Regions from separate parts of the Vibrio taketomensis genome, predicted to be linked through region 2. Evidence: riboswitches for the same ligand, from Rfam matches in the RefSeq annotation. Region 2 holds a riboswitch; each other region holds the start of a gene.
What was found. A riboswitch is a leader RNA that binds a small molecule or an ion and turns the genes downstream of it on or off. The one in region 2 is predicted to bind thiamine pyrophosphate.
Positions count from the first base shown of each region.

Region 1: linked by a shared signal. The riboswitch ahead of thiC (phosphomethylpyrimidine synthase ThiC) and the one ahead of thiD (bifunctional hydroxymethylpyrimidine kinase/phosphomethylpyrimidine kinase) in region 2 are both predicted to bind thiamine pyrophosphate.
Region 3: linked by a shared signal. The riboswitch ahead of thiB (thiamine ABC transporter substrate binding subunit) and the one ahead of thiD (bifunctional hydroxymethylpyrimidine kinase/phosphomethylpyrimidine kinase) in region 2 are both predicted to bind thiamine pyrophosphate.

Region 1 covers NZ_AP019649.1:2,922,236-2,925,755, forward strand. The annotation lists gene Vt282_RS13585 (thiamine phosphate synthase) at 1-51, opposite strand, end outside; gene thiC (phosphomethylpyrimidine synthase ThiC) at 51-1,988, opposite strand; TPP riboswitch at 2,136-2,234, opposite strand; gene crcB (fluoride efflux transporter CrcB) at 2,289-2,678, opposite strand; tRNA gene Vt282_RS13600 (tRNA-Trp) at 3,154-3,241, opposite strand.
Region 2 covers NZ_AP019650.1:7,247-10,766, reverse strand. The annotation lists gene Vt282_RS13840 (ATP-binding cassette domain-containing protein) at 1-740, shown strand, start outside; gene Vt282_RS13835 (transcriptional regulator) at 737-1,210, shown strand; TPP riboswitch at 1,427-1,538, shown strand; gene thiD (bifunctional hydroxymethylpyrimidine kinase/phosphomethylpyrimidine kinase) at 1,638-2,513, shown strand; gene Vt282_RS13825 (ABC transporter ATP-binding protein) at 2,506-3,264, shown strand; partial or broken gene Vt282_RS13820 (ABC transporter permease) at 3,326-3,520, shown strand, end outside.
Region 3 covers NZ_AP019649.1:2,628,338-2,631,857, forward strand. The annotation lists gene thiP (thiamine/thiamine pyrophosphate ABC transporter permease ThiP) at 1-826, opposite strand, end outside; gene thiB (thiamine ABC transporter substrate binding subunit) at 836-1,828, opposite strand; TPP riboswitch at 1,891-1,996, opposite strand; gene Vt282_RS12165 (flavin prenyltransferase UbiX) at 2,107-2,733, opposite strand; gene mpl (UDP-N-acetylmuramate:L-alanyl-gamma-D-glutamyl-meso-diaminopimelate ligase) at 2,765-3,520, opposite strand, start outside.

The DNA of each region.
Region 1 (3,520 bases), on a different replicon from region 2:
TTGCGCTATTAACTCCGACTGCTCTTTAGGGATACGTATTTCCACCATCATTATTCCGCCTCTGATGAGATTGCTGGATGGTAGAGTTCAGAACCCGCTGCACGAAATTCTTCTGACTTTTGGCGCATACCTTCAAGTGGATTATCAAGCAATTGAATTGAAATCGCTTGATCCGCTACCACCTGATTCGTGTCTTTCGCGTATTCACGAACCTCTTGGGAAATTTTCATCGAACAGAACTTTGGTCCACACATCGAACAGAAATGAGCCACTTTGCCTGATTCTTGAGGTAAGGTTTCATCATGAAAAGCTCTTGCAGTTTCAGGGTCGAGTGAAAGGTTAAATTGATCTTCCCAACGGAACTCAAACCGCGCTTTAGACAATGCGTTATCACGCACCTGTGCTCCGGGATGCCCTTTTGCCAAATCAGCAGCATGTGCTGCTAACTTATAGGTAATCAGACCGGTTTTTACATCTTCTTTATTAGGCAATCCTAAATGCTCTTTGGGCGTGACATAACACAGCATCGCACAACCATACCATCCAATCATTGCTGCACCGATGCCTGAGGTGATGTGGTCATAACCCGGCGCAATATCGGTCGTCAATGGACCGAGAGTATAGAAAGGAGCTTCATGGCAGTGCTCAAGCTGCTCTTCCATATTTTCTTTGATCATGTGCATTGGTACGTGACCAGGGCCTTCAATAATCACCTGTACGTCATATTCCCAAGCAACTTTCGTGAGCTCACCCAGCGTTCTCAACTCAGCAAACTGAGCTTCATCATTGGCATCAGCCACAGAACCAGGGCGCAGTCCGTCCCCAAGGGACAGCGCGACATCATACTTGGCGCAAATTTCACAGATTTCACGAAAATGAGTATAAAGAAAACTTTCTTGATGATGGGCTAAACACCATTTGGCAATAATGGAGCCACCTCTGGATACGATCCCTGTCACTCGTTTTGCTGTCATTGGAACATAGCGAAGTAGCAATCCGGCATGAATAGTAAAGTAATCCACCCCTTGCTCTGCCTGCTCAATCAAGGTGTCCCTCATCACTTCCCAACTAAGGTTTTCCGCGATGCCGTTTACCTTTTCTAACGCCTGATACATAGGGACGGTGCCAATTGGTACTGGGCTATTACGTAAAATCCATTCTCGCGTTTCATGAATATTCCGCCCAGTAGACAGATCCATGACGGTATCACCTCCCCACCGAGTTGCCCAAACTAGCTTTTCTACTTCTTCTTCAATCGAAGATGAAACCGATGAATTACCGATATTTGCGTTCACTTTCACTAAAAAGTTACGTCCAATGATCATCGGCTCTGATTCAGGATGGTTAATATTTGAAGGGATAATTGCCCGTCCTTCCGCGACTTCTTTGCGCACGAATTCTGGTGTGATGTCTTGGGGTAGATTGGCACCAAAACTTTGGCCTGAATGCTGCTGATTTAGCACTTCATCGCGATATTGGGCGCGCCCCATATTCTCTCGCAATGCGATATATTCCATTTCAGGAGTAATCACTCCCTTACGAGCGTAGTGCATTTGAGTAACGCATCTACCTTCAGTAGCACGTCTTATGCGTGGTAAATTGCCGTACCGAAGTTCATCTAATGTTTCGTCGGATAGACGTTGTTTGGTGTAGGTAGAACTTACGGATTGAAGAACTTCGGTATCACCGCGCTCTTCAATCCATCCTTCTCTTAGCTTCGGTAAGCCACTGTAAAGGTTAATTTGATAGTTAGGGTCTGTATATGGTCCTGAGGTGTCATACACGCGTATCGGTTCATTAGGCTCGAATACAGGGGCTTCTTTGGAGTCTCCTACCAAACTATCCGCCAATAAAATTTCTCGCATTGGAACGCGAACATCAGGGCGGTAGCCCTCAACATAGATTTTTTGAGAATTAGGGTAAGGTTGGACTGAAAGGCTTTGTATAAACTGTTGTGCTTCCAATCTCGCTTGCTTGCGACTCGACATAGCATTTTTCCTTGCTCATTTATTAAAAACGTTTGGGATAAAAATGCTTGACGGAACGATATGACAGAAGAGTTCGAATAAAGGTTGTAATAACCTAATACGACATCGATATGTAGACTAACAGACAGAAATAGAGTTATTTCTGGTAGTGAATCTTCTCCTGTTCCCTTCGCAGATATTAGTCTGATCAGGTTCAACGGATCCCGAATTAACGGTCTCAGCCAAAAGGCACTCCGACAAGTGAAGAAATTATAAGCAAAATTTGGCGCTAAACAAAGCGGGCCACATCCAATTTCCGACCTAAATATTGGCTTTCATCAGTAATTGGAAACCCAACCATGCGGCTGAAATACTTAACACCACATTTAAAATAACGTTCAGACCCATCTTTAAGAACGCGCCTTGTTGCATCAATAACACGTTATCCATAGAGAATGTAGAAAATGTGGTTAAGGCTCCAAGAAAGCCTAAACCAATGATCTGGCGCCAAGGCTCAATCGACATAATCTCACTTTCAAACGCGGCGATTAGTAGACCCATAATAAAAGAGCCAACGACATTCACCGTTAAAGTACCGTAGGGAAAACCTCGGCCCAAAAGCATAACGCACAGTTCAGAGACTAAATAGCGAGAACAAGCACCAAATGCGCCTCCCAAAGCTATGTAACCCAAAATGGAAAGTTGTCCCATAAATCCCCCTCGACAATTTGGCTATATTGTAGTCATAACTCAGAGAAATTCGAGAGTTCTAAACTGATATTACCTTAGTAATTTGTTTGAGATTTTAAAAGTTACGGATGTCACTTTAACCGTAGTTTTTAGATACACGCTGCGTAATGGCTACCAAAGAAGAGCAAAAGAGAATAGACGGTAGAATTTAGAACCAAAAGGATTAGTTGAAATATAGAATAACAGAAAAGGTTAAAACTTATTCCCCAAAGAGAGACACCTTAGATATCGAACGTTCTAATTTCGTTTCTGCCAGAAACGAAAAAGGCTCCAGCATTTCTTCGGGGACGTCTAGTCTAGAGCTTAAATATGGCAGGGGTGAACTGGGCTGGCACTTCAGAGATTCGACCGGGCTTGCGCACAGGCTCCCAACACTTACTTTGCAAAAGCAACAGATGTAAAAAAGCCCCAGCATTACTGCTGAGGCTTTAGAAGATGGCAGGGGTGGAGAGATTCGAACTCCCAACACGCGGATTTGGAATCCATGGGTTACGCTCTATAAAGATATAACCGAATACAACCCTTGGTTATGTTGGCTTGTACCGTATGGAGATTTCGCAAGCTAATGTACAGCAATGTGGTCACCACTGAATTTCATCGACAAGTCGTATCGAGAATCACTGACCAACTTGCACCACGTCTAAGTTCGGGGCTAAATTTCCGACTATGTATGTAGCAATGGATACATTGCGGCAATTCCACTAACGATTAGCAAAACCATCCCACCGAGAATCTTCCAACACATTCAGCAGACAATGACACTCTTGTAATCACTCATAGTCGTCGCGCTGCAATCCTATCAT
Region 2 (3,520 bases):
CAGCAACCAGTGGTGAAATCCTATTTAATGGGCAAAATATTGATGATATTCATGGCCGCAAAGCGGTTCTCGATTATCGCAGTAAAGTACAAATGGTGTTTCAAGACCCATTTGGCTCGCTGAACCCAACCCATACCATCGAACACCACCTCACTCGCCCACTCAAAATTCACAAACAGATCAAAAGTGACAAAGACATTCCTGAGCGCTTACAACAACTTCTTGAACAAGTAGAGCTCGCACCCGATACACTAAAAAAATATCCACATGAACTGAGTGGCGGTCAACGTCAACGCGTGAACTTAGCGCGAGCACTAGCGGTGGGTGCGCAAGTGATTCTGGCTGATGAACCAACCTCAATGCTGGATGTGTCCATCCGTTTAGGCGTACTCAATCTCATGCAGCGAATGAAGCAAGAGCTGGGCATTGGATTTTTATACATTACCCATGATCTTGCGACTGCCCATTACATCGCAGAGGAAACGGCAGTGATGTACAAAGGGCAAATAGTAGAATGGGGAGACACCCAAGCGATCCTTAGCAATCCACAACACCCGTATACCAAGTTATTGATTTCTGCAGTGCCGGATCCTGATCTTCCATTTGGTCATTTAGTCAAAACTGAGCCAGACTATTCAATAGCAGCGGATCAAATTCGTGCCACCAGCGCAGTAATGCAAGAGGGTATAGAACAAGTTGGTCCTAATCACTTTGTTAAACAATGGGATAATGCAGCATGATCCAATTAGAATCCTGGGTAGACGCGATAAGCGACTGGTATCAACACCGAAAGCATGATCAAGATAAATCACTGCAATCATTGATCCACTCTGCTCCGGATTCTGTTTGGGGGCCGAGCGTAAGTGAATTACAAAGCAAAGCCATCGCCTGTTGGTTAGATGGCTGCTTACGAATCTTTCAAGGTCTACGTTATTCAGACCCCACCACGGCCTATCAGTACCTGCAGTTCGCCAGCAGCAAGCTGCAAGCTTGCGTTAGCCAACCGACGGCAGATCTCGAACTCAAAGATTGGGCAATGAAACGCTTACAACACCTGACCGTGCTGGCGTTAGAGTTTTGCAATCAGCAACCACAACTCAAATGGCAACAAGAGTCAGACTGTGTGATCGAATCTCACGTGCAGTTTATGGCCGCACAAGGTTGGAATGAAACTCGAAAGCATGATCAAGGGGCTCGCACTCTTCATTGATCCGGATCGCACTTTATCATCAATTAGCCTTGATCATCTTTCCGTAAACGGCTTCATGCTTCCGATATTTTAAAGGGCTTCCAGCCCTTTTTGTTTTGGTGTCTTTTGCTATCACGCAGAATACATAGCAATCCATAATTCAATTGTGATCGCTCTGGGCATACTGATGTCAGACAAACGCGTAGACTAACAATATCGCGAGCTGTTATGATCAGCTCAACATAGTCGGGGGGCCAAAGCGCAAAAGCGCAGCGGCTGAGATCGAATTTCGAGACCCGTTGAACCTGATTCAGTTAGCACTGGCGTAGGGAACTATCATCACTTTGCTCTTGGTCTCATTTGTCGAGCCCTATTGAAAGCTCAGCCTTAGCTGCACTTATCAAATTAGCCAAAGTTGGTTCCTTTACGTGCAGTTAAAGGAGCGACCATGGCGACATTAGCCAACACCACCCATTCTTTCTCTCATACACCGATTGTACTGACCATTGCAGGTTCGGATAGCGGCGGCGGCGCAGGTATTCAAGCCGATATTAAGGCCATCTCAGCCACTGGTAGCTTTGCCTGTTCTGTCATCACAGCCATCACCTCACAAAATACCTTAGGTGTCTCTGCTATTTTTCCGATACCACTTGAGCATGTTGAAAGCCAATTAGATGCCGTGTTTAGCGATCTCAATATTGTCGCAGTCAAAGTGGGTATGTTAGCCGACGCGAACATCATCAAAGTGGTTGCCAACAAGATAAAACAATACCAACCGAAACATTTGGTCATTGACCCTGTCATGGTCGCCACCAGCGGCGATTTATTGCTTGAACAATCAGCAATTAGCACTCTAAAAACAGAGCTAATTCCACTGGCAGACATCATCACCCCTAACTTACCGGAAGGTGCCGCTTTAACTGGGCTTGCAGTGCCACACAATCAAGATCAAATGACAGCAATGATCGAAGATCTTCGTGCCCTAGGAGCGAAAGCGGTGCTATTAAAAGGTGGACACCTGGAACAAGATGAAAATAGTAACGATCTTTTGATCCAGACTGAATCAGTCCATTTGATCAGCGCCAAACGCTGCGCGACCAAAAACACCCACGGTACGGGCTGTACGCTATCTTCCGCCCTCGCCTCTTACCTTGCGCAAGGCAATGAGATGCAAACCGCAGTAGAATTGGCAAAGCAATATATCTCACAAGCAATAGCTCATGCGGATGAATTGCAGATTGGTCACGGCCACGGCCCGGTACATCACTTCTTCGCTGGCCCAGATTTTGGTAAACGTGACAACGGAACCCAAACTGATGTTTGAGGCTCCTTTAGGCATCACACTCAAGCATTTTGCCCTGCAATATCAAGATAACGCCCAACCAACACTATCGGGGATTGATATGACTATCCCCGCAGGGCAATGGACGGTGTTACTCGGCCGTAGTGGTAGTGGAAAAACCACCCTACTACGCTACCTAGCCGGCCTACCGAGTGACAACGTCACAACAAGAGGTGTGTTACTCACATCTGACGAGCGGCCAGTGAGTCACCACGTCGCCTATATGGCACAACAAGACCTGTTGCTACCTTGGCTTAGCGTGCTTGATAACGTCTGTTTAAGTATGCGCTTTGCCACTAACCAACAGAGTAAACCTCACCCACAAGAGCAAGCTTTGAAGCTTTTAGAGCAGGTAGGGCTAGCTGACTATGCTGACGCTAAACCGGCTCAGCTCTCAGGAGGAATGCGCCAACGGGTAGCATTGGCTCGAACCCTGATGCAAAACAAGCCTATCGTATTAATGGATGAGCCATTCTCAGCACTGGATGCCGTGACGAGGCACAAACTGCAAGGTTTAGCTGCCAAGCTATTAGCTGGAAAAACCGTGGTACTGATTACCCATGATCCACAAGAGGCGGTGCGCCTTGCCGAACAACTTTATGTACTGCGCGGCACACCGGCCAAAGTGCAATCTTTGAATGTGCCAAAAAGCTTGCCACCGCGAACTCTCGATACAGAATGCACCTCGCTGCAACAAGCGATTTTAGATCAATTGGAGCAGGACTATGCATGATCTCAGCCAGTTAAATCCCACCAAGATCGACCGCAGCGCCAGATCCTCTCATGCTTTCGCTCGTGCCTTGATCAGCGTTGCGGTCATTTTGGGTTTCTGGCAATTGATCGTTATGGCATTTGCGATGCCAAGCTTCATTCTTCCAGCCCCACTTGAGGTATTTAATAAACTTATAACCCGTCATGACGTACTGCTCAAACACACTTGGATCACCGCCCAAGAAATCTTGCTCGGGCTGCTGCTTGGCCTTTCTATG
Region 3 (3,520 bases), on a different replicon from region 2:
CGTTAACCAAATATTGCTGCTGAGTAAAAGAGCCACTCGTCACTGCTACAGGCTTAGCTATGCGCTGAATCGCCAATGCTAAACCTCCGCAAAGTACCATTTGCCAAATGGCCAGCAACGCCCCTGCTTGCAGGTCAAAATCAAACTTAATCGCTTGATAGATGGCTAGTTCAATCGTGGTTGATTTGGGCCCGCCGCCCAAAGCCATAACCGTAGCAAAGCTGGTAAAGCACAACATAAAAACCAAACCAGACACATGCGGTAATTGCTGGCGCAACCGCGGCCATTCCACCCATTTAAATTTTTGCCATTGGCTCATCCCTAAATGAGCACACAATTTATGTTGCTCTTGTGGAATCGACTCAAGAGTTTGTAATAACAAACGCGCGGCGTACGGCAGATTAAAGAAAGCATGGGCCAGCAAAATGCCATTGAGACCATAAATAGAAAATGGCAATTCCTCACCCAAATAGGCATAAATGTCGGCGAAAATTCCTGAATTACCGTAAATAGCCAACAAGCCAAACACGCCAACTAACACTGGAAGCACTAAGGTTGAACTAAACAGCCTTAGCAGTATGCGTTTACCTTTGAAGTTGCGTTTAGCAAGTGCGTGCGCCACAGGTAACGCAAAGCCAACGCTTATGAGCGTTGAGAGAAAGGATTGATAAAAACTGAATTCAGTCACATGGCGATAATAAGGATCTTGCCACACTGACAATAGATTGAGCGATGGCGCCGCAACCAACAGTGCTGCCAACGCAGAAAAGACAAAGGCCGCGATAACGATCGCGACCACAAGCCCAATTTTAGGGGTACGATTCAAGCCAACACCTTAGCGAGTTAAGGCGCTTTGCCATTCACGAATCCAAGCGCGACGATTTTCTGCCACTTGATCAGAAGTAAAGCTTAATGCTTTTGCTGGCACGGTCAGTGACTCATAGCCTTGTGGTAATTTGATATCGGTCACCGGGTACATCCAGTTGCCCGTTGGCATCGCTGCTTGAAATTCTTCGCTGAGGATAAACTGCATAAACTGATCAGCTAACTCAGGGTGAGCCGAGCCTTTCACTTTGGCTGCTACTTCCACTTGGGTGTAATGGCCTTCACTAAAATTGGCAGCAGCAAAACGCTGATCGTTTTCAGCAATAATGTGGTAGGTCGGAGAGGTGGTATAAGACAGCACCATGTCTGCTTCACCCTCTAGAAACATCGAATAAGCTTCCGACCAGCCTTTCGTTACCGTGACAGTTTTAGTTGCGATCTTTTGCCATGCCTGCGACACATCATCGCCATACACCGACTTCATCCACAGCATAAAACCTTGCCCTGGGGTAGAAGTGCGCGGATCTTGATAAATGATTTTAAGATCGTCACGCTGCTCCACCAGCTCTTTTAAGCTCTTCGGTGGGTTTGTGAGCTTTTCTTTGTTGTAGACAAAGGCAAAGTAACTAAAGTCATAAGGCACGAAGGTTTTATCTTGCCAGCCACCCGGAATCGTCACGTGTGAGGTATCGACCGAATGCTCCGCTAAATAACCGGTTTTTTTTGCCTCTGCCATTAGGTTGTTATCTAAGCCTAAAACGATATCCGCTTTGCTGTTACCGTTTTCTAGACGTAAACGGTTAAGAATCGATACCCCATCATCTAAAGCAACAAAGTTGACTTCACAACCGCCACATTGCGCTTCAAACGCTTTTTTTACCGCAGGTGCTGGTCCCCAATCAGCCGCAAAAGAATCATAGGTGTAAATAGTTAGTGTGTTATCTGCAGCAAAAGCAGAAAAAGATGCGCAAGCCACTGCAAGGGCTGCAAAAGAGGTTTTCACTGTTCGCTCTCCAATTTTGAGCGGCACAGGGTTGAGGTCGAGGTGGAGTTATCCGTAATTATTCATTTCCCTGACTCAATTCCTACGCCAGCATTATCTGGTTCAGGTCACGGGTTCAGACGTTGGTCAATCTCAGCCATGCAATATACAGCTCCCCGATGAGTTACCGACGAATTCTAACCATTGTATTAACGAATAGCTACGTTGATCATTTGCAAAAGACCCCAGCGAAATCTCACTAGGGTCTTGAAACGGTTTGATGTACAGACGCCAAATGATTAACAGCGCTGATCATAACCCCAGCGCGGCACTAGGCCTTGTTCGACACCAAGGTGATCGAGAATGCGCGCCACCATAAAATCAATCAAATCTTCGATGGTTTTCGGTTGATGATAAAAGCCGGGTGCGGCAGGCATGATGGTCACGCCCATCTGCGATAACTTGTGCATGTTTTCCAGATGCAAAGTGGAGAAAGGCGTTTCACGCACCACCAGCAGGAGCTGCCCGCGTTCTTTCATCACCACATCGGCCGCACGCTCAATTAAGTTGTCAGACATGCCATGAGCGATTGCTGCGACACTGCCTGCTGAACATGGACATACCACCATCTGCTTTGGTGCCGCCGAACCTGACGCAACTGGTGAAAACCAATCGTCTTTACCACACACCACCAGCTTATCAGGATCGCAGTTTAGATGTTTGACCAATGCTTGCTTGGCCGCAGCAGGGCCGCTTGGCAGTTTTAGGCCATGCTCGGTCGCTAGCACCACTCGAGCGGCAGAAGAGATCAGCAGATACACTTGATAATCGGCGGCAAGCAGACATTCAAGCAGGCGCAACCCATAAGGCGCACCGGATGCGCCCGTGAAGGCTAAAGTGATCGCTTTCGCTTGTGGTTTACTCATTCACGTTGTTCCAATTTCTTTATTCAGCTAATTACTCAGCTCTCTGTTCTGCTAACTGAGCCAATAGCTTGCCATGAATACCTTCAAAGCCGCCGTTGCTCATCACTAAAATATGATCACCCGGTTTAGCCGCAGCAACGATTTGCGCCACCAATTGATCAATGTCGTCGCTGCTAGAAGCTGGTTGACTGCATTGCTCTGCCACATCTTGTACTGACCACTCGATACCCGGCGGTTGGTATAAAAAGACTTGATCAGCATGATGTAAAGACGCGGCTAAGGTTTCTTTATGCACGCCACGCTTCATCGTCGCTGAGCGAGGTTCTAACACCGCAATGATTTTCGCATCGCCGACTTTATTACGCAGACCACCCATAGTCAGTTCAATCGCGGTTGGGTGGTGTGCAAAATCATCAAAGACAGTAATGCCATTCACCTCACCTTTTAACTCAAGGCGACGTTTGGTATTGATAAATTTACCTAAAGCTTCACAGGCTAAATCAGGCGTGACGCCAACATGACGCGCTGCTGCGATCGTCATAAGTGCATTATCTACGTTGTGATCGCCAACTAAATCCCACTTCACAGTGCCAACATATTGTTCTTGGAATAGCACCTTGAACTCGGAACCGTCTTTGGCAATTTTTTCGGCACGCCAATCGGCTTGTTCACCAGTAAACTCAGTTTCACTCCAACAACCACGCTGTAAAACATCCGCTAATGCAGGATCATTGACCGGCGCAAGAATGCGCCCATTACCCGGAACGGTACGCACTAAATGGTGAAA